Regions from separate parts of the Paraburkholderia kirstenboschensis genome, predicted to be linked through region 2. Evidence: riboswitches for the same ligand, from Rfam matches in the RefSeq annotation. Region 2 holds a riboswitch; each other region holds the start of a gene.
The links. Region 2 has a riboswitch for cobalamin ahead of RW095_RS39430 (TonB-dependent receptor domain-containing protein). Riboswitches for the same ligand answer to the same signal wherever they lie in the genome.
Positions count from the first base shown of each region.

Region 1: linked by a shared signal. The riboswitch ahead of cobA (uroporphyrinogen-III C-methyltransferase) and the one ahead of RW095_RS39430 (TonB-dependent receptor domain-containing protein) in region 2 are both predicted to bind cobalamin.
Region 3: linked by a shared signal. The riboswitch ahead of RW095_RS21075 (oxidoreductase) and the one ahead of RW095_RS39430 (TonB-dependent receptor domain-containing protein) in region 2 are both predicted to bind cobalamin.

Region 1 covers NZ_CP136512.1:11,435-17,305, reverse strand. Annotated here, with positions in the region: gene RW095_RS08735 (cobyrinate a,c-diamide synthase) at 1-828, opposite strand, end outside; gene cobO (cob(I)yrinic acid a,c-diamide adenosyltransferase) at 831-1,433, opposite strand; gene RW095_RS08725 (cobalamin biosynthesis protein) at 1,430-1,852, opposite strand; gene cobA (uroporphyrinogen-III C-methyltransferase) at 1,849-2,616, opposite strand; cobalamin riboswitch at 2,847-3,091, opposite strand; cobalamin riboswitch at 3,161-3,441, shown strand; gene cobW (cobalamin biosynthesis protein CobW) at 3,598-4,701, shown strand; gene cobN (cobaltochelatase subunit CobN) at 4,708-5,871, shown strand, end outside.
Region 2 covers NZ_CP136513.1:3,733,285-3,739,155, reverse strand. Annotated here, with positions in the region: gene RW095_RS39440 (ABC transporter ATP-binding protein) at 1-741, opposite strand, end outside; gene RW095_RS39435 (FecCD family ABC transporter permease) at 738-1,796, opposite strand; gene RW095_RS39430 (TonB-dependent receptor domain-containing protein) at 1,824-3,767, opposite strand; cobalamin riboswitch at 3,863-4,143, opposite strand; gene RW095_RS39425 (ATPase) at 4,362-4,718, shown strand; gene RW095_RS39420 (cell division protein ZapA) at 4,715-5,029, shown strand; RNA gene ssrS (6S RNA) at 5,195-5,376, shown strand; gene RW095_RS39410 (EVE domain-containing protein) at 5,460-5,871, shown strand, end outside.
Region 3 covers NZ_CP136512.1:2,701,563-2,707,433, reverse strand. Annotated here, with positions in the region: gene cobM (precorrin-4 C(11)-methyltransferase) at 1-569, opposite strand, end outside; gene RW095_RS21090 (cobalt-precorrin-6A reductase) at 598-1,320, opposite strand; gene RW095_RS21085 (cobalt-precorrin-5B (C(1))-methyltransferase) at 1,317-2,405, opposite strand; gene cbiE (precorrin-6y C5,15-methyltransferase (decarboxylating) subunit CbiE) at 2,411-3,670, opposite strand; cobalamin riboswitch at 3,754-3,941, shown strand; gene RW095_RS21075 (oxidoreductase) at 4,024-5,583, shown strand; gene RW095_RS21070 (precorrin-8X methylmutase) at 5,593-5,871, shown strand, end outside.

The DNA of each region.
Region 1 (5,871 bases), on a different replicon from region 2:
GGGCAACGCTTCGTCGGCGAGCGGCGAAAAGTAGTGGACATGGGCGCCGAGCGCTTCGAGCAGCGTGACGTTGGCCGGGTAGATGAACGAGAAAGCGGCATCGCGCGCGATGGCAATTTTTCTGTTGTGCAGAAGGCGCGGAAGTACTTGCGGTGTGGGCGGGCCAAACTCCACGGCGGGCGGCAACTCGGCCAGCACTGTATGACTGAGCGCGTCGGCGGCGCGATCCAGACGCGCGTCGAGATCGTCGATTTCCGCGGCCTGATGCAAGCCAAGGTGGCGATCGGGCAATTCGATTTCGTCGCTGGCGGCAATGTGCCCGCACCAGCGTAGCGGGGGCGGCAACGCCTCTTCGAGCATTTGCGCATGACGCGAGGAGCCGACGCGGTTTGCGAGCACGCCATGAAACGGCACCTGAGGCCGGAAATTGGCGAGGCCGAATGCGACCGCGCCGAAGGTCTGCGCCATCGCCTTGGCCGAAATCACCGCGAGTACCGGCACGCCGAAAGCGGTCGCGAGATCGGCGCTGCTCGGCGTGCCGTCGAAGAGACCCATCACACCTTCGATCAGGATCAGGTCGGCTTCGTCCGCCGCCTGCGCGAGAAGATTGCGGCAGGCGTCCCTGCCGACCATCCACAGATCGAGCGACAGCACAGGCGCGCCGCTTGCGCGCGAGAGGATCATCGGATCGAGAAAGTCGGGCCCGGTCTTGAACACGCGCACACGCCGCCCCAGTCGCCGATGGTAGCGCGCGAGGCCCGCGGTAATCGTGGTCTTGCCTTGACCCGACGCGGGCGCGCTGATAAAAAGCGCGGGGCAGGCGGACACCTTCAGAACTCCACGCCGCGCTGCGCCTTGACGCCTTGCTCGCGGTACGGATGCTTGACGATACGCATCTCGGTGACGAGGTCGGCGGCTTCGATCAGCGCGTCGGGCGCGTGGCGGCCGGTCACGACCACATGCAGCATCGCCGGACGCGCGTTGATGACGGACAGCACTTCGTCGAGCGGCAAATATTCGTACTTGAGCACCGTGTTCAGTTCGTCGAGGATGACCATCTGATAATCGCCGCTTTCGATCATCCTGCGTGCTTCGTCCCAGCCTTTGCGCGCGGTGGCGATGTCGGCGTCGCGGTTCTGCGTGTTCCAGGTGTAGCCGTCGCCCATCGTCACGAAGTCGCAGTTGGCAATTGCGCCGAGGAAGTCGCGCTCCGACGTATGCAGCGCGCCCTTGATGAACTGCACGACGCCAAGGCGCATGCCGTGGCCTAGCACACGCACGGCCATGCCGAAGGCGGCGGTTGTCTTGCCCTTGCCGGTGCCGGTGTTGACGATCAGCAGACCCTTTTCGACGGTCGCGTTGGCCTGCTTCTTTTCGTGGCCTTCGCGCCGGCGTTCGGTCATGCGTTGGTGCGATTCGCGATCGGTCTTCATGGAAGGTCCTGTTGGATGATGGTGACAGTGTCTGCTTGTGCGGGTTCGGTCGAAGCAATCGCCACGGTGACACCAGCGTAAACGGTTTTGCGAGCGATCAGACGCGCGGTGCGGGCGGCGGCCACCCCGAGCAACGCGCACGGTTCGCACACGCCGTCCACGCCGAGATGCTCGCGCGCGGCGACCGACGGTTCGTGAACGCTGATCGCGGCAATCTGCTCGCGGTTGAACACTTGCAGCGGCAACCCGTGACGCGCGCAGAATTCCAGCAGGCCCTGTTCGTCCGCTTTCGTTTCAATAGAGGCTACCGTTGCAATCTCTTCGAAGGCGTGCGAACCGAGCGCTGCGCGCACCGCCGTTTCGATTTCGTCCGCCGATGTATGCAGGCGGCAGCCGATGCCCACGCTAAGCGTTTTCATTTCGCGTCCGGCGAAGACGCCGCATCCGATGAGCTTGCCGCGGCGGCACGCGCGAGCGCCAGCGACGCGACGCCGCCGATCACCACGATCGCAGGCGAGCCGAGTCCCGCACGCGCGACGGCATCGGCAAATTCGCCGAGGGTGGAAAGTGCATGGCGTTGCTCCGGACGCGTGGCCGATTCGATTGCCGCACACGGCGTGTCGGCGCGCATGCCGGCCGCGAGCAATGCGCCGACGATGTCGTTCAGCCGCCGCATGCCCATGTAGATGACGAGGGTCATGCGGGTGGCGGCGAGCGCGGCCCAATCCGGCTCGCTGCTGCCCGCGCCGTGGCCGGTCACGAATATCACGCCTTGCGCGTGATCGCGGTGTGTAACCGGAATGCCGATAGCCGCGGGCGCCGCGATTCCCGCTGTGATTCCGCTGACGATCTCCACTTCGATACCTGCGGCATGCAGCGCCTGCTGCTCTTCGCCGCCTCTGCCGAACACGAACGGATCGCCGCCCTTGAGCCGCGCGACGCTGCGCCCGGCACGCAGATGCTCGAGCATTTGCGCGACGATGCCTTCTTGCGGCGTCGACGGATGACCGCCGCGTTTGCCGACATAGAGAACTGACGCATCGGCGCGCGCGAATTGCAGCACGTCGGGATTCACGAGATCGTCGACGAGTATCACGTCGGCTTGTGCGAGGGCGCGCGTCGCCTTCAGCGTCATCAGTTCGACGTCGCCGGGACCTGCGCCGATCAGCCACGCGCGTGTCATCGCGGCTCGCTAATCGTGCACGGCAACGACGTTGCGCGCCACACCGACACGCACCATGCGGAGCGGCACGCGAATGGGCCCAATTGAGTGGAGATCGAAGTCATTCAAGCGGTGTCTTCACGCACGACGGCACGCGCGGGTGCGGACCCGGTCGCTGCATCGTGCTTCAGCGCCTTCACATCCGTCCCTCGCGGATTCCGGCTGCCGGCGGCGTGACGTCGTGAAACGCGCGGCCGCCTCCGCGTCTGGCCGGTATCCGGGCTGGCGGCCTCACGCGCTTTGCCTTCCCGTCCGCATTCATTCGAATGTATCGGACAGTGGCATCGAAAACGCATGCGCGGTGCAGCATGAACATTGCACCGCAGGTCGCTTACCGTTGCGGGGACAGCACAGATTGAGCGCAGGAGCGCTGCCTGTTTCCCGTTTAACTGCACACGCGAATGCATGTGCGGGCACCAAACGCGCGCATACGATAGCACACGAGAAGCCCGTGCGATAAGCGCGCCGGGCCCGCGTTTCCTTGACGGCGCCAGACGGTGGGCCTACACTCGCACGCACTTCTGGTGCTCGTGTGCGCGCTCGTGCGCATGCAGTTAAACGGGAAACAGGGCGCCCGCCTGTCACGGTTTGGGCCAACCTGTGCTGCCCCCGCAACGGTAAGCGAAAAGTGACGTCATGGCCGTTCGCATGGCGCCGCAGTGCCGGCTTCGATGTCCACGCGCAAGGCCGCGTGGGCATATCACCACTGGGCGAGAAATCACTCGTTCGGGAAGGGGAAGCGGCGCTTTCGCCAGCCCGGATACCGGCCGGAACACGAAGGGCGAACGTCGCGGGGATGCGGCGCTGCGCTCATGCCCTCACACCCGTTTTCTGCGTTTTCCTGTTGTAGCAAGGCCGTCGTTCATGCCAGAGGCGCGCGCTTGACCTCATGCGTGCCCACTACGCCGGCCGGCGCCTGCAACTTCTGGAATGGACCTCACGATGCAAACTCAAATGCGCAAGATCCCCGTCACCATCGTCACGGGCTTTCTCGGCAGCGGCAAGACCACGCTCTTGCGGCACATTCTTCAGCATGCGGGCGGCAAGCGCATCGCGGTGATCGTCAACGAGTTCGGCGAGCTCGGTATTGACGGCGAAATCCTGAAGGGTTGCGGCATCGGTTGCGACGAGAACGGTGTCGAAACAGAAGGGCAATTGTATGAACTCGCGAACGGCTGCCTCTGCTGCACGGTCCAGGAGGAATTTTTTCCGGTGATGGAAAAGCTCGTCGAGCGCCGTGAGCAGATCGACCATGTGCTGATCGAAACATCGGGGCTCGCGTTGCCGAAGCCTCTCGTGCAGGCGTTCAACTGGCCGCAGATCAAAAACAGTTTCACCGTGGATGCGGTGATTACCGTGGTCGACGGCCCCGCTGCCGCGAGCGGCCAGTTCGCAGAAAACCCGCTCGCCGTCGACGCGCAGCGCAAAGCCGATCCCAATCTGGATCATGAATCGTCGCTGCACGAGTTGTTCGAAGATCAATTGTCCTCAGCCGATCTGGTGATTCTGAATAAAACAGATCTGCTCGATGAGGCTCGTCAGAACGCGGTCGAAGCGTTGATACGCGAAGAGATTCCGCAGCAAGTGAAGGTCGTGCGCGCGCAGATGGGGCAGCTCGATCTGCACACGCTGTTCGGGCTCGAAGCGGCCTCGGAAGAAACGATTCATTTGCGCCACGACCATCACGGTTCGGCGGACGACGCGGATCATCATCACGATGAGTTCGATTCGGTGGTCGTGCATGCAAACGCGCTGTCGCGCGACGCGGTAATCGCCGCGCTGCAAGCGCTCGTTCAGAGCAACACCATTTACCGTGTGAAGGGTTTCGCGGCCTTGCCGGGCGCAGCAATGCGTCTCGTGATTCAAGGCGTGGGCCGGCGCTTCGACAGTTATTTCGACCGACGCTGGCAAGCCGGCGAGGCGGGCGAAAGCCGCTTCGTGCTGATCGGCGAAGACCTCGACCAGGCCGCGCTGCAACGCGCGTTCGACGCGGCGCTGGGCTTGTCGAACGCCCCAGCGTCGGGCGTCGCGGCGCAGCAGGCGTAAGCGCACATGCATCTGCTGCGCACCACGCCGGGCGGTTTCGTCGACGATACGCAAGGCGTGATCCGTATCGATCAGCGGCCTGCGGATATCGTCGTGCTCAGTTCGGCGGACACCACGCTGTCGCTGCTGGCAAGTGCGTTTCCTCGTCTCGGCGACGGCTTTCCGAGCGTGCGCCTCGCAAACGTGACCTATCTGCGGCAACCGGCGTCGGTGGATTTCTACGTCGAAGATGTGCTGCAACACGCGCGCGTTGTCGTAGTCGATCATCTTGGCGGCGAAGCGTATTGGCCGTATGGCATCGAACAGGTCGTCGCGCTAGCGGAGCGCAAACAGCAAACGCTTGCGATGTTTTCGGGCGATCTGCAGGAAGATCCCAATCTGCTTGCGCGCAGCACCGCGGGCGCTGATCTATGCCATCAGTTGTGGCGTTATTTGCGGGAAGGCGGTCCGCAGAACGCCGAGGCGTTTCTGCGCTGCATCGCGCATCGCGCGCTTGGTTGGGGACAGGAGCCAGCGCCGCCGCGCGCGTTGCCGGCCGCGTCGCTTTACCATCCACAACGCGACACGCCGACTATCGCCGACTGGCAAGCGCGCTGGCGGCACGATGCGCCGGTTGCGGCGATACTTTTCTACAAGGCGCATCTTCAGGCGGCCAACACAGCAGTGTTCGACGCGCTGATCGAAGCGCTCGAATCACAAGGCGTGAACCCGCTGCCAATCGCCATTACGTCGTTGAAAGATGCGGTGAGTCGCGAAGTCGTGCAGTCGTTGTGCGCTCAACATAACGCGGCACTCGTGCTCAATACGACTGCGTTCGCCGCTTCCGCGATCGATGACGCGGAACCGCTCGCGCTCGCCGGCGATGCACCCGTGCTTCAGGTGATTTTGAGCGGCGGCAATCGCGAGGACTGGCTCAAGGACAATCAAGGCCTGAATTCGCGCGACATCGCCATGCATATCGCGCTGCCCGAAGTGGACGGGCGCATCATCACGCGCGCGATCAGTTTCAAGGGACTCGCGTATCGCTGTCCGCATACGGAAGTCGATGTGGTGCGTTATCAGCCGGATCTCGAACGCGTGGGCTTTATCGCCGAATTGAGCCGCCGCTGGAGCCGCCTGCGCTCGCTCGACAACGCGGACAAAAAACTCGCGCTGATTCTCGCCAACTAT
Region 2 (5,871 bases):
ATAGCCGAATACGCGGCTCGTCAACGCGGGCGTCAGTACTTCGTGCGCGCGCCCCGCGTAGGCTGCGCCCGCGCCGTCGAGCAGCAGCGCGTGCGTCGCGAACCGGCGTGCGAGGTTCAGGTCGTGACAGGAAAACAGCACGGTCCGCGCTGGCTCACGCGCCCATTCGCTGAGCGCTTCCAGGCACTCGATCTGATGATGCAGGTCCAGATGCGATAAAGGTTCGTCGAGCAGCAGAAGCGGCGCCTGCTGACACAGCACGGCCGCGAGCGCCACGCGCTGACGTTCGCCGCCTGAAAGCGACAGCACGTCTCGCGCGGCCAATGCGGTGAGGCCCAGCAAGTCCAGCGCGGCACGCGCGGCCTCGCGATCGCCCTCGCCTTCCCAACCCCAGCCGGTCAAATGCGGGAAGCGGTTCAGCATTACGATGTCGAGCACGCTCGCGCTGAATGCGTCGGGCGCGCTTTGCGGCATCAACGCGCGGCGCTGCGCGAGTTGCCGCGCGTGCCAGCCGGTCATACGCACGCCGTCGAGTTCCACGTGCCCCGCCGATGGTTCACGCAAACCCGCGAGCGTGGATAAGAGCGTCGTCTTGCCGGCGCCGTTCGGACCGGCCACGCACCAGATCTCGCCCGGATAGAACGTATGCGTGAACGCGTCGAGCAACGTGCGCGCGCCCGCACGCAAGCTCACGCGCTGTGCGCTGAGCGTGGGCTGCGCGAGGTTGTTAATGGGCATCATCGGCGGGCGCGCAGCAGCATCCAGAGAAACACCGGCACGCCGATGATCGACGTGATGACGCCGACCGGCAGTTGTGCCGGCGCGATCACAAGCCGCGCGATCAGGTCGGCGCCCATTACCGCGACGCCGCCGCCGAGCGCCGCGGCGGGCAGCAGCATACGTTGGTCGTTGCCGAACGCGAGCCGCAACATGTGCGGCACCACGAGCCCGACAAAGCCGATGGTGCCCGCCGTCGTCACGGCTGCGGCCGCGGCGAGCGAGGCCGCGAGATACACGCGAAGCCGCAACGGCATTACCGCAACGCCCAATGCCTGCGCGGCAGCGTCGCCTCGCAACAGCACATTCAGGCGCGGCGCAACGGGCACGATTGCAATCAGCACGACGACCAGCGCGACGAGCGCGGTCCACGGCAGCGCATTGCCATTGAGGTCGCCGGTAAGCCAGAACAACATGCCGCGCAAACGATTGTCGGGCGCGAGATTGAGCAGCAAGGTAATCAACGCGCCCCAGCCTGCCGCGATCACGGCGCCAGTCAACAGCAGGCGCGGCGACGTGTCCTGCGGTTCGCCGCGCCACAACTCGCGACGCGCAAGGCCGAGCAATAGAAGAATGGATACGAATGCGCCCGCGAATGCCGACGCATCGACGAGCCACCACGCGCAACCGGCGCTCATCGCGATGAGCGCGAAAGTTGCGGCGCCGCCCGATACGCCTAATACGTAGGGCTCAGCGAGTGGATTGCGCAACAACACCTGCAGCAGCGCGCCAGCCAATGCGAGCAATGCGCCGCAAGCAAAACCGGCCAACGCGCGAGGCAAACGCAGCGTGCGCACGATCTCGCCGGCGAGATCGGCAGAGTTTGCGTCGGACGCGCCCGCATGCAGCGGCGAAAGCGCCTCGATCACGCGCGCGGGCGCCAGCGCCACGCTGCCCAATGCGAGCGACGCCATCAGCACGGCAAGCGCGGCGACAGCAAGCACGAGCCAGATCGCGGCGGCGCGCTTCGCAGTCATCGCCTGAAGCGTGGCGGGCATTGAACCCGCGTGACGGCTCATCGGCGCGCTCTCAGCATGGCGCCGGCATCACTGCTGCTGCCAGCCGACCGTGACATATGCACCGCGCCGCGGCGAGTTATACGAGTAGGCCGTTTCATAGTCCTTGTTGAACAGATTCTGGATTTGCGCGGCCACGTGCCATGCCTTCGTGACGTTGTAGCGCGCGGCCAGGTTCACGACACCGTAGCCGCCGAGCTTGCCGCTGCTGTCTTCGCGCGGGCCGCTCACGATCCACTCGCCGCCCACGCGCCATCCTGCAATACTGCGATTCACCGTCAGCGACGCGAAACGCCGCGCGCGCCGCACGAGGTCAGTATCGTTGTCCAGGTCGACCGGATTTTGCAGCGTCACCGACGCGCGCACGTCGGTCTTGCCGACATGTCCGCTCCACGATCCTTCGAGTCCCTGCACTTTTGCATGACCCACGTTTTCGGCCAGATAGATCCCGGGCGTCACCTGCTCATAGTCGATCAGATTCGAATAACGCGTCTGGAAAGCACTCAAACGCATCACGCCGAGCGCATTGGACGCGTACTGCAACGCTGCTTCGATCGAATGACTGCGCTCCGGCTGGATCGACGGATTGCCGCTCAGCGGATAGTACAGATCGTCGAAGCTCGGCGCGCGAAACGAATCAGAATAGCTTGCGCTTAGCTTCCAACGCGACGTGATGTCGAAGCCATAGCCGAGATAGTAACTGTTCGCTCCGCCGAAATCGGAGTACTGGTCGCGCCGCAGGTTGGCCTGGATCTGGTTGCGCCCGAAGCGCGCCGTATAACCGGCGAAGCCCGAGTCGACATGGCGAGTGGGTGCGGCAAACGTATCCGACTCGAGGCTCTGGTCCAGATGCTCGTAGCCGACTTGCAGTTTCTGCTGCGCGGCCAGCGCGAAATCGTTCTGCCAGGTGTACTGGCGATTGTCCGTGTCGAAGCGGCCGTTATACAGACCGTTGGTGTTCGAGACGCTGCGGTCGTCGCCTTGCGCAACGATGAAGTGCGTGGTCCACCAATCGGTTAGCTTGCCGTTCGCGAATGCGGACAACTGACGCACTATCGTGTACAGATTGTTCAGATCGGTCGGCTCGCCGTACGCATTGTCGTAGCTGTTGTTGCCGTTCGACTGGAGATAGCGGACGCCCGCGTCCCACTTGTCGGTGAACTTATGGCGCAGCGAAGCCGAGATGCTTTCGTTCAGATAGCCGTTCGCATTGGGGTTCGCATTCGGCGCCTGTTGAGGATCGAGCGCGGAAAAGCCGTCGTCTTTCGAACGCGCGAGCGAGATGTTGAAGGTCGTGCGGCCGTCCTTGTCCAATGCGCCGTTCGCGCCGACCTGTTGCGTCTGCGTATGGTAGCTGCCGTAGCCCACGGAGAAATTGAAACGCGGCGGGTGATCGCCGCCGTCTTTCGTGAACACCTGGACCACGCCTCCGATCGCGCCGGAGCCATACAACGCCGACACATTGCCGTTCACGACTTCGACATGGTCTACCTGATCGAGCGGAATCTGCGCGATTTGCGCGGCACCGAGACTCACGGAATCGACGCGCACACCGTCGATGAGAACCAGCGATTGCGTCGACGACGCGCCGCGCAAGTACAGGCTCGCTGTCGAACCGGGGCCACCTGTGCGCGAGATTTGCGCGCCGGGCGCGAGTTGCAGCAGACCTGGCAGATCGGTTGCGGTGGTGTCGGCAATGTCCTGCTGATCGAATAGCGACGTTTGCGGGATCGTATCGGCGAGCGCTTGAGGTCCGCGCTCGGCGGTGACGACGACGGGCGACAAAACATCAGGCGAAGAATCGGCGATTGCGGTGGATGCAGGGCTTGTAGCGTTTATAGCGCTTGTAGCGGCTGATGCGATCGGTGCGACTGCATGCGACGGCGCAGACGAACTGTCGGCGGCTTGCGCATGCGCGAGCTGCGGCAGCCCTGCAAATGCGAGCAACGCCGCGCGGGCGATAGGGGACAGCATGAAGTGAGATTTCCCGTGGATGGCGTGCGCGGCCCGCTTCCCCGCAGGCCGTCGCGTAACGAGGCGCGAGCGCTTTTGACATGACATTTCGCAGGCGCGCGCCTCTCCCTCTGGCCGGTATCCGGGCTGACGACGCCCGATCCCGCCTTCCCACGCGTGACGCGCAGTGGCACACTCGCATGTTGAACCGGAACACGCGATGGGGATCGAACTGCAAACGCGAACTGCAAAGCACGAAGTGCAAAGCGAATGCGGTCGCTTACCGTTGCGGGGGCAGCGCAGGTTCGCGCGTTCTGGTGAACGGCGCGCCCTGCTTCCCGTTTAACTGCGCGCGCAATGAAATGCGCGCGCGGGCACCAGAGTGCGGCCAGTTTATGAGCGGCCTCGGGGCCAGTCAAGAATGCGGGTCACGACAGCGATTGATTCGGACAGGGGCGGAGTATTGTCCGACGCGATCTGTGACACACGAGTACTTTTTCTTCTTCAGTCGAAAAAAGCCTGCATAAAGCGGTGTTGTTACGTCTCGAAACGAGACAAATGTCGGAACGTGCGGCATTCCGCGCTAAAATGCGAGGTCTTTAGAGGACGCAGCACATGCTCACCGAACTCGAAACACTTTCACAGAATATCGGCAAGCTGATTGCGATCAGCCAGCGCCACAACGAAGCGCGAGTCGCGCTCGAAGAGCAGCTCGCCCAGTCGCGCGCCGAGGCAGAAGCCACGCGCACGGAACTTGCCATGGTGCGCGAGGAACGCGATGCACTGCAAGCGGAGCGCGACGCGCTGTCGGCCAAGATCGACGACGCTCAAGTGCGGCTCAATGCGATCCTCGAAAAATTGCCGCGTGCTCGCGGGCACAACGAGCCGGACAACCAGCTCGATCTGCTCGAGCCCGCTCAGCATGAAGTCGAAGCGGAGAGCGACGCCACTCGCCACGGAGAAAATGCATGACCACCAAGCAGATCGAAGTATCGATTCTCGGCGTGCCCTATCGTCTTGCCTGCTCGCCGGAAACGGAAGGCGCGCTGCTTGAAGCAGTCGCGCGAGTCGACGCTGAAATGTCGAAGATCCGCAATAACAGCAACGTGCGCGGCACGGATCGTATTGCTGTCATGGCCGCGCTGTCGCTGGCATCGGAACTGCTTAAGCTGCAATCGAGCGTGCGTCACGGAGAAGCATTTCCCGCCGAAGAAATCCGGCGTACAATGCATCGAATGAACGAACAACTGGGTACTGTGATCGAGCAGTACACCATGCAGTAAGCAGCAAGTTTGCAAGGCGGTTTGCAAGTGAAGGTGGCTGGTCCTCGGGTCGGCTGCTGATTCAACCAGGTGGCTCAGGAAGTAGCTGAGCAAAGCGCGTGAGAGCATCCACGATGTAACACTCGGCAAACGTTTCACCTGAATAGTTTTAGCTTGATCGGTTTAGCTTCCCTGCCTGGTTCGCCAAGGTCATATATTCCTTGAACCAATGCCATGTGCACGGTTGCGGAAATTTGTAGCACGGGCGTGCGCGTCACTCTGTCTGATGTACCCGAAGTGCTGCTAACTGCGACCAATTCTGAACCCCCGGTTCAGGATGCCGGCCTAGCGGCCAAGGCGGGGACCTTATTTGGAACGGCATCGGACTACGGTCCGGTGCCGTTTTTGTTTGTGCTCCCGGGTTTTCCAACCTTAACGTTCCCTTCGATTCATGCGCTACTGGCTAATGAAGTCCGAACCGGACGAAGCAAGCATCGACCATCTTGCCAACGCACCGCACCGTACGTTGCCGTGGACCGGTGTGCGCAACTATCAGGCGCGCAACTTCATGCGCGACGCGATGCAGGTCGGCGACGGCGTGCTGTTCTATCACTCGAGTTGTCCCGAGCCTGGCATCGCCGGGATCGCTGAGGTGGCGTCCACCGCTTACCCGGACCCGACTCAGTTCGACAAGAAGAGTCCTTACTACGATCCCAAGTCGTCGCAGGAAACGCCGCGCTGGCTTCTCGTCGATGTCGTCTTCAAGAAGAAGATTCCGTTGATTCCGCTCGCCGCGTTGCGCGAGCACGAAGAGCTGAAAGACATGCGCGTGCTTGCGAGAGGCAACCGTCTGTCCATCACGC
Region 3 (5,871 bases), on a different replicon from region 2:
CGATAGATCACCGCGATCGGGCACGCGCCGCCATAATGCGGCCGCAGTTCTTCGACTATGCGCGCAAGGTGCCGCACGCCGAGGTGAATCGCCATCGTCGCGCGATGCCTTGCCAGATCGGCCAGCTGTTCGCCTTCGGGCATCGTCGTTTTCGTTGCGTAGCGCGTGAGAATCAGCGTCTGCGAAATGTCGGGCAATGTGAGTTCGCAGCCGAGCGCCGCCGCGCAAGCAGCCGTTGCAGTCACCCCCGGTACGATTTCGTAGGGAATCGCGAGCTCGCGCAACCTGCGAATCTGTTCGCCGATCGCGCCGTACAGCGCCGGGTCGCCGGAGTGCACGCGAGCTACGTCCTGACCTTTGTCGTGCGCGCTTTTCAGTAACGCCACGATGTTATCGAGGTCGAGTTCGGCCGTGTTCACAACCTGCACCGCCGAATGCCCTTCGAGCACTGCAGCCGGCACTAAAGAACCCGCATACAGAATCACGGGACAACTGCGCACGAGACGCTGCCCCTTCACCGTGATCAGTTCCGGATCGCCGGGACCGGCGCCGATAAAAAACACCGTCATTCAATACTCCATGATTCAAACGGACGACTCAAACTGACAGATGCAGCGCTTCGAGCAACTCCGCCACGCTTTCGAATTCACGATCCGCTGCGGGCAATGACGGCCGACGCAGCATCACGACGGGCAAGCGGCGCTCACGTGCGACTTCGAGCTTGGCCTCAGTCGCGCTGCCACCGCTATTTTTGCTGACCACGACGTCGACGCGTTGCAACGCGAACAGCGCACGCTCGCCTTCGAGCGTAAACGGTCCGCGCGCCGCGAGTATGCGGGAGCGTTCCGTGTCTGCGTGCGAGTCGAGACAGCGCACAAGCCAGAATTGATGCGCGGGAATTTCGTCGAGATGCGAGAGCGGTTCGCGTCCGAGCGTGAAGAGCGGCCGCCTGAATGGCGCGAGCGCCGTTGTGAGTTCGTCCCAGCCGCCGACGATGCGCCAGTCGTCGCCGGCACGCGGCTGCCACGCCGGTCGACGCAGCGCCCAGCACGGCACCCGCGCGTGACGAGCCGCCTTCACTGCGTTCGCGCTGATCTGCGCCGCGTAAGGATGCGTCGCATCGATCACGAGGCCGATGTCTTCATCTGCGATGTATCGCGCCATGCCTTCGCTGCCGCCAAAGCCGCCGACCCGCACGCTGCATGGCAGATCGTCGGGCACCTTGCCGAGTCCCGCGAGACTGTACACGTCGCGGGAAGTGAGCTGCCGGGCGATCCGCAATGCGTCGCCGGTGCCGCCGAGCAGCAGGACTCTCGTCATCGCGCGACTCCGATCAGCTTGCCCGCGCGGTCGATTGCAAACATCTCGACGTTCACCTGCGGCGGCACGATTTCGCGTGCGACGGCAAGCGCGTGCGCGCAGACGATATCGCCGAGCGGCACCTGCTCCGCATGCGCTAGCGCGACCGCTTGCTGGCTCGTATTGGCTGCGCGAATTGCGGATTGCAGCGCGTCGTTCGCACCCTGTTCGGCGGCCCATTCGGCGAGCCGTTGCAGATCGATGCTCGAGTTGCGGCTATGCAGATCGAGATGGCCCGCCGCGAGCTTGCTCAGCTTGCCGAAGCCGCCGCAAATACTGAGGCGCTCGACCGGCGCGCGCTTCATATGCTTGAGCACCGCGCCGACGAAGTCGCCCATTTCGATCAGTGCAATGTCGGGTAATCCGTAGTGTGAGCGCATCGCGTCTTCGCTCGCATTGCCTGTGCACGCGGCAAGATGCGTGTAGCCGTTAGCGCGCGCAACGTCGATGCCCTGATGAATCGACGCAATATAAGCCGAGCACGAAAACGGCCGCACGATGCCGGTCGTGCCCAATATCGACAGGCCGCCCACAATCCCGAGCCGCGGGTTCATCGTCTTGAGCGCAAGCGCTTCGCCGTCTTCAACGCCAATGGTCACTTCGAAGCCGCCGCCATATGCATGCTCGCTGGCGAGTTCTGCAAGATGCTCGCTCATCATTTTGCGCGGCACCGGGTTGATCGCCGGCTCGCCGACGGCGAGCGTCAGCCCCGCGCGCGTCACCGTGCCCACGCCCGGTCCGGCTCGGAACACAACGCCTGGCCCGGGGACCAGACGCACGCGCGCGAACACCACAGCGCCGTGCGTGACGTCGGGATCGTCGCCGGCATCCTTGATCGTGCCGGCTTCTGCGCCGTCATCGGTCAGCCGGCAGAAGACGAGCGGCATCGGCACATGCTGGCCTTTGGGCAACACGATTTCGGCTACCTCGCTGACCACACCCGCGAGCAGCAGACGGGCCGCCGCCAGCGACGTCGCGGTTGCGCAACTGCCGGTCGTGTAGCCGCTGCGCAGCGGCGCGGGTTGTTCGGGCGTTTCGTCGCGCATTAGCGTCACGCCGGTGAAGCAGCGTTGGGGTAGCCAACAACACTCTGGGCACCATCGGCAGCGCAACGCTTCACCACGTCGAACAAGGTGATCGGCAGCGCCTGCCGCCACGTATCGAATCCGCCGAGCGGTTGAGCGTCCGAAAGCGCGATTCGCGTGAGCGTGCCGCCATATTTGTCGCGCCATGCTGCGAGCGCCGCCTCGCCTTGCAACGTGACCGCATTCGCAACCAGCCGGCCGCCGTCGCGCAAATTTTCCCAGCACGTTTCAAGCACGTCCGGCACCGTCACGCCTCCGCCGATAAACACCGCGTGCGGCGCGGCCAACCCTTCGAGCGCTTGCGGCGCACGGCCCGCCACGAGCTGCAGTCCAGGCACGCCCAACGCATCGCGATTGTGCTCGATGAAGCGCTGACGCTCCGCGTGCCCTTCGATCGCGATCGCCCGGCAAGTCGGATGCGCGCGCATCCATTCGATGCCGATCGAGCCGCTCCCCGCACCCACGTCCCACAACAATTCGCCGGGCGTCGGCGCGAGTCGCGCGAGCGTGATCGCTCGCACATCGCGTTTGGTGAGCTGGCCGTCGTGACGAAACGCGTCGTCCGGCAAGCCGCAGGTGAGCGGCAGACGCGGCGCGCCTTCGGTGGCGCGGCATTCGAGCGCGACCAGATTCAGCGCGGCGACATCGCCCGCGGACCATTGATCCGCGCGGCCGTCGATGTGCCGCTCGTCGTCGCCGCCAAGATGTTCTAGCACGGTCATCCGTGTTGCGCCGAAACCGCGCGCGTTCAGCAGATCGGCGAGCGCGGCGGGTGTGCGCCCGTCCGCGCTGAGCACGAACACGCGGGCGCCGTCGTGCAAACAAGCGTTCAAGGTGGGCAGCGGCCGCCCAACCAGCGACACGGTGGCCACGTCCTGCAACGGCCAGCCGAGCCGCGCGGCAGCGAGCGATAACGACGACGGCGCGGGCAACACGCGCAGTTCGTCGGCCGGCAACTGTCTAGCCAGCGTCGCGCCGACGCCGAACAGCATCGGATCGCCGCTCGCCAGCACGCACACGGAGCCGCCGCGCTCGGCCAGCAGCGGCGCGAGATCGAACGGGCGCGGCCACGCGGCGCGGCGCGCGGCCAGCCGCGCGGGCAACATCGACAGATGACGTTCGCCGCCGTAAATCACCGACGCTTCGAGCAACGCACGCCGCGCGGGCCGCCCCAAACCGGCGAAGCCGTCATCGCCTATGCCCACCACCGTCAGCCACGCCGACATGCACCCTTCCTCATTTTGTATCTCAAACAATGCACTGCGCCACGCCGGTCAAAGCGTCCAGCCTCGTTGTGCTATCCGAAAAAAGGCATAATACAGCCGCCGGTGCCCTTCGGGGCCTAACAGGGAACACAGCGGGAACATTGCCGCTGTGGCTGCCCCCGCAACTGTATGCAGCGAGTCCGCCTGCGCTTGGCGCCACTGGTTCAACCGGGAAGGCCGCGGCGGACGACGACCTGCCAGCCAGGAGACCTGCCGGCGAGACTGTTCGTGCCAGCCAACATCGGGCGGGGTGTACCGATGCCGCAGCAATGCCGCTTGATCGCTTGCTCGGGCCGTCGCGCGACGCTAACCCGGTGTCCGTCTTGAATCCAGCTTCGCCCTCCACCGTCTTGCCTGACGCGGCATCTGCGCTGCGGCCCTCGGCGTGTCCGGGCCTGCTGCGGATCGTCGCCGCGCGCGATGGCGGCATCTGCCGGATCAAGCTGCCAGGCGGCGAGTTGAGCGCGGCTCAGGCCGAGGCAATCGCGAATGCGAGCGCGCAGCATGCGGCGGGCGCAATCGAACTGACGAATCGCGCGAATCTGCAGTTGCGCGGCGTTCGTGCCGGACATGAAGCTGCGCTTGTTGCCGCGCTACTCGATGCGGGGCTCGGACCGAGCGCTGCAAGCGGCTCTGCAGGAATGGGCGGTGCAGCGCCGACCGATTCCGCCGCAGACGATCACGATGGAGATCGAAACGCGCACGCACTCAAAGCATCCGCTGCTGACGACGTGCGCAACGTCATGATCAGCCCGACTGCGGGACGCGACCCGTCCGCACTGTTCGACACCAGACCTCTGTGCACCGCGCTTCTCGCGCTGCTGCAAAGCGAAGCGCGTTTCGCGGCGCTATCGCCGAAATTCGCGTTGTTGCTCGACGGCGGCGAGCGGCTCGCAAGAGTGGACCACCCGCATGACGTGTGGCTCGCGGCGGCGCAAGATTCTGGCGGTGACGTGCGCTTCATATTTGGACTTGCGGGCTGCCCGTCCGTTGATGCAAGCGCGAGCGCGAACACGCACATCGGCGGGAACTCGACATCGCCGTCACCATCATCAGGCAAAGCTGAGGGCTCGTCTGAAAAACCGCATGCGGATGCGACAGGCGCGTTGGCCTCGGTACTGCCCTCGCAAGTTCCGGCGCTCGTGCGCGCGCTGCTGCATACGTTTCTCGATCTTGCCGCTGCCGACGCCACGCGTATGCGCCATCTGCTCGACACGCATTCGGCGGACGCAATATTGCAGCATGCACAAACGTACGTGGATTTTCCATTGACACGCGACGCGACGCTCGCCGACTGGCGCCGCAGCACGACCGCCGATGCTTCATTGCGCCTCGGCGCACACACGCAACGCGTCGCGGATACTTGGCATGCCGGCGGTCAGCCGCCGCTCGGCCGCATCGACGCGGCCACACTGCACGGCCTCGCCGCACTCGCGCAACAACACGGCGACGGCACGCTGCGCATCACGCCGTGGCAAAGCGTATTGCTGCCCGACATCCGAACGCCCGCAGTGCCCGCGGTGCTTGCGGCGCTGAACGCGCTGGGCCTCGCATGCGATTCCGCCGATGCCATGACACGCCTGATCGCGTGCGCCGGTTCCACCGGCTGCGCGAAAAGCCTCGCGGATACCAAAGCCGATGCATTGGCTCTCGCGAAGCGCCTGCCGGCCGGCGTCGACGTGCATTTGAGCGGTTGTCCGCGCTCGTGTGCAGCCGCGCATTGCGCACCGTACACGCTGCTCGCCGCGGCGCCCGGCATCTACGACCTTTTCCGACGCGACCAGGGCCCCGGCTTCGGTCAATGCGTCGCGCGCCAACTGACAGTCGAACAGGCCGCCGATACGCTCGCGCGCCTTGTCCGAAGCGACACATGAGTGACACCGATGCTTGATTACATTCGCGACGGTCAGGAGATCTATCGCCAATCTTTCGCGACGATCCGCGCCGAAGCCGACCTGTCGCGCATTCCCGCCGACCTCGAAAAACTCGCGGTGCGTGTGATCCACGCTTGCGGGATGGTCGATGTGATCGACGATCTCGCGTTCTCCGATAATGCCGGCACAGCAGGCCGCACGGCGCTCGCGCAAGGCGCGCCGATTCTCTGCGACGCCGGCATGGTCGCGCAAGGCATCACGCGCGCGCGGTTGCCGGCGAACAACGAC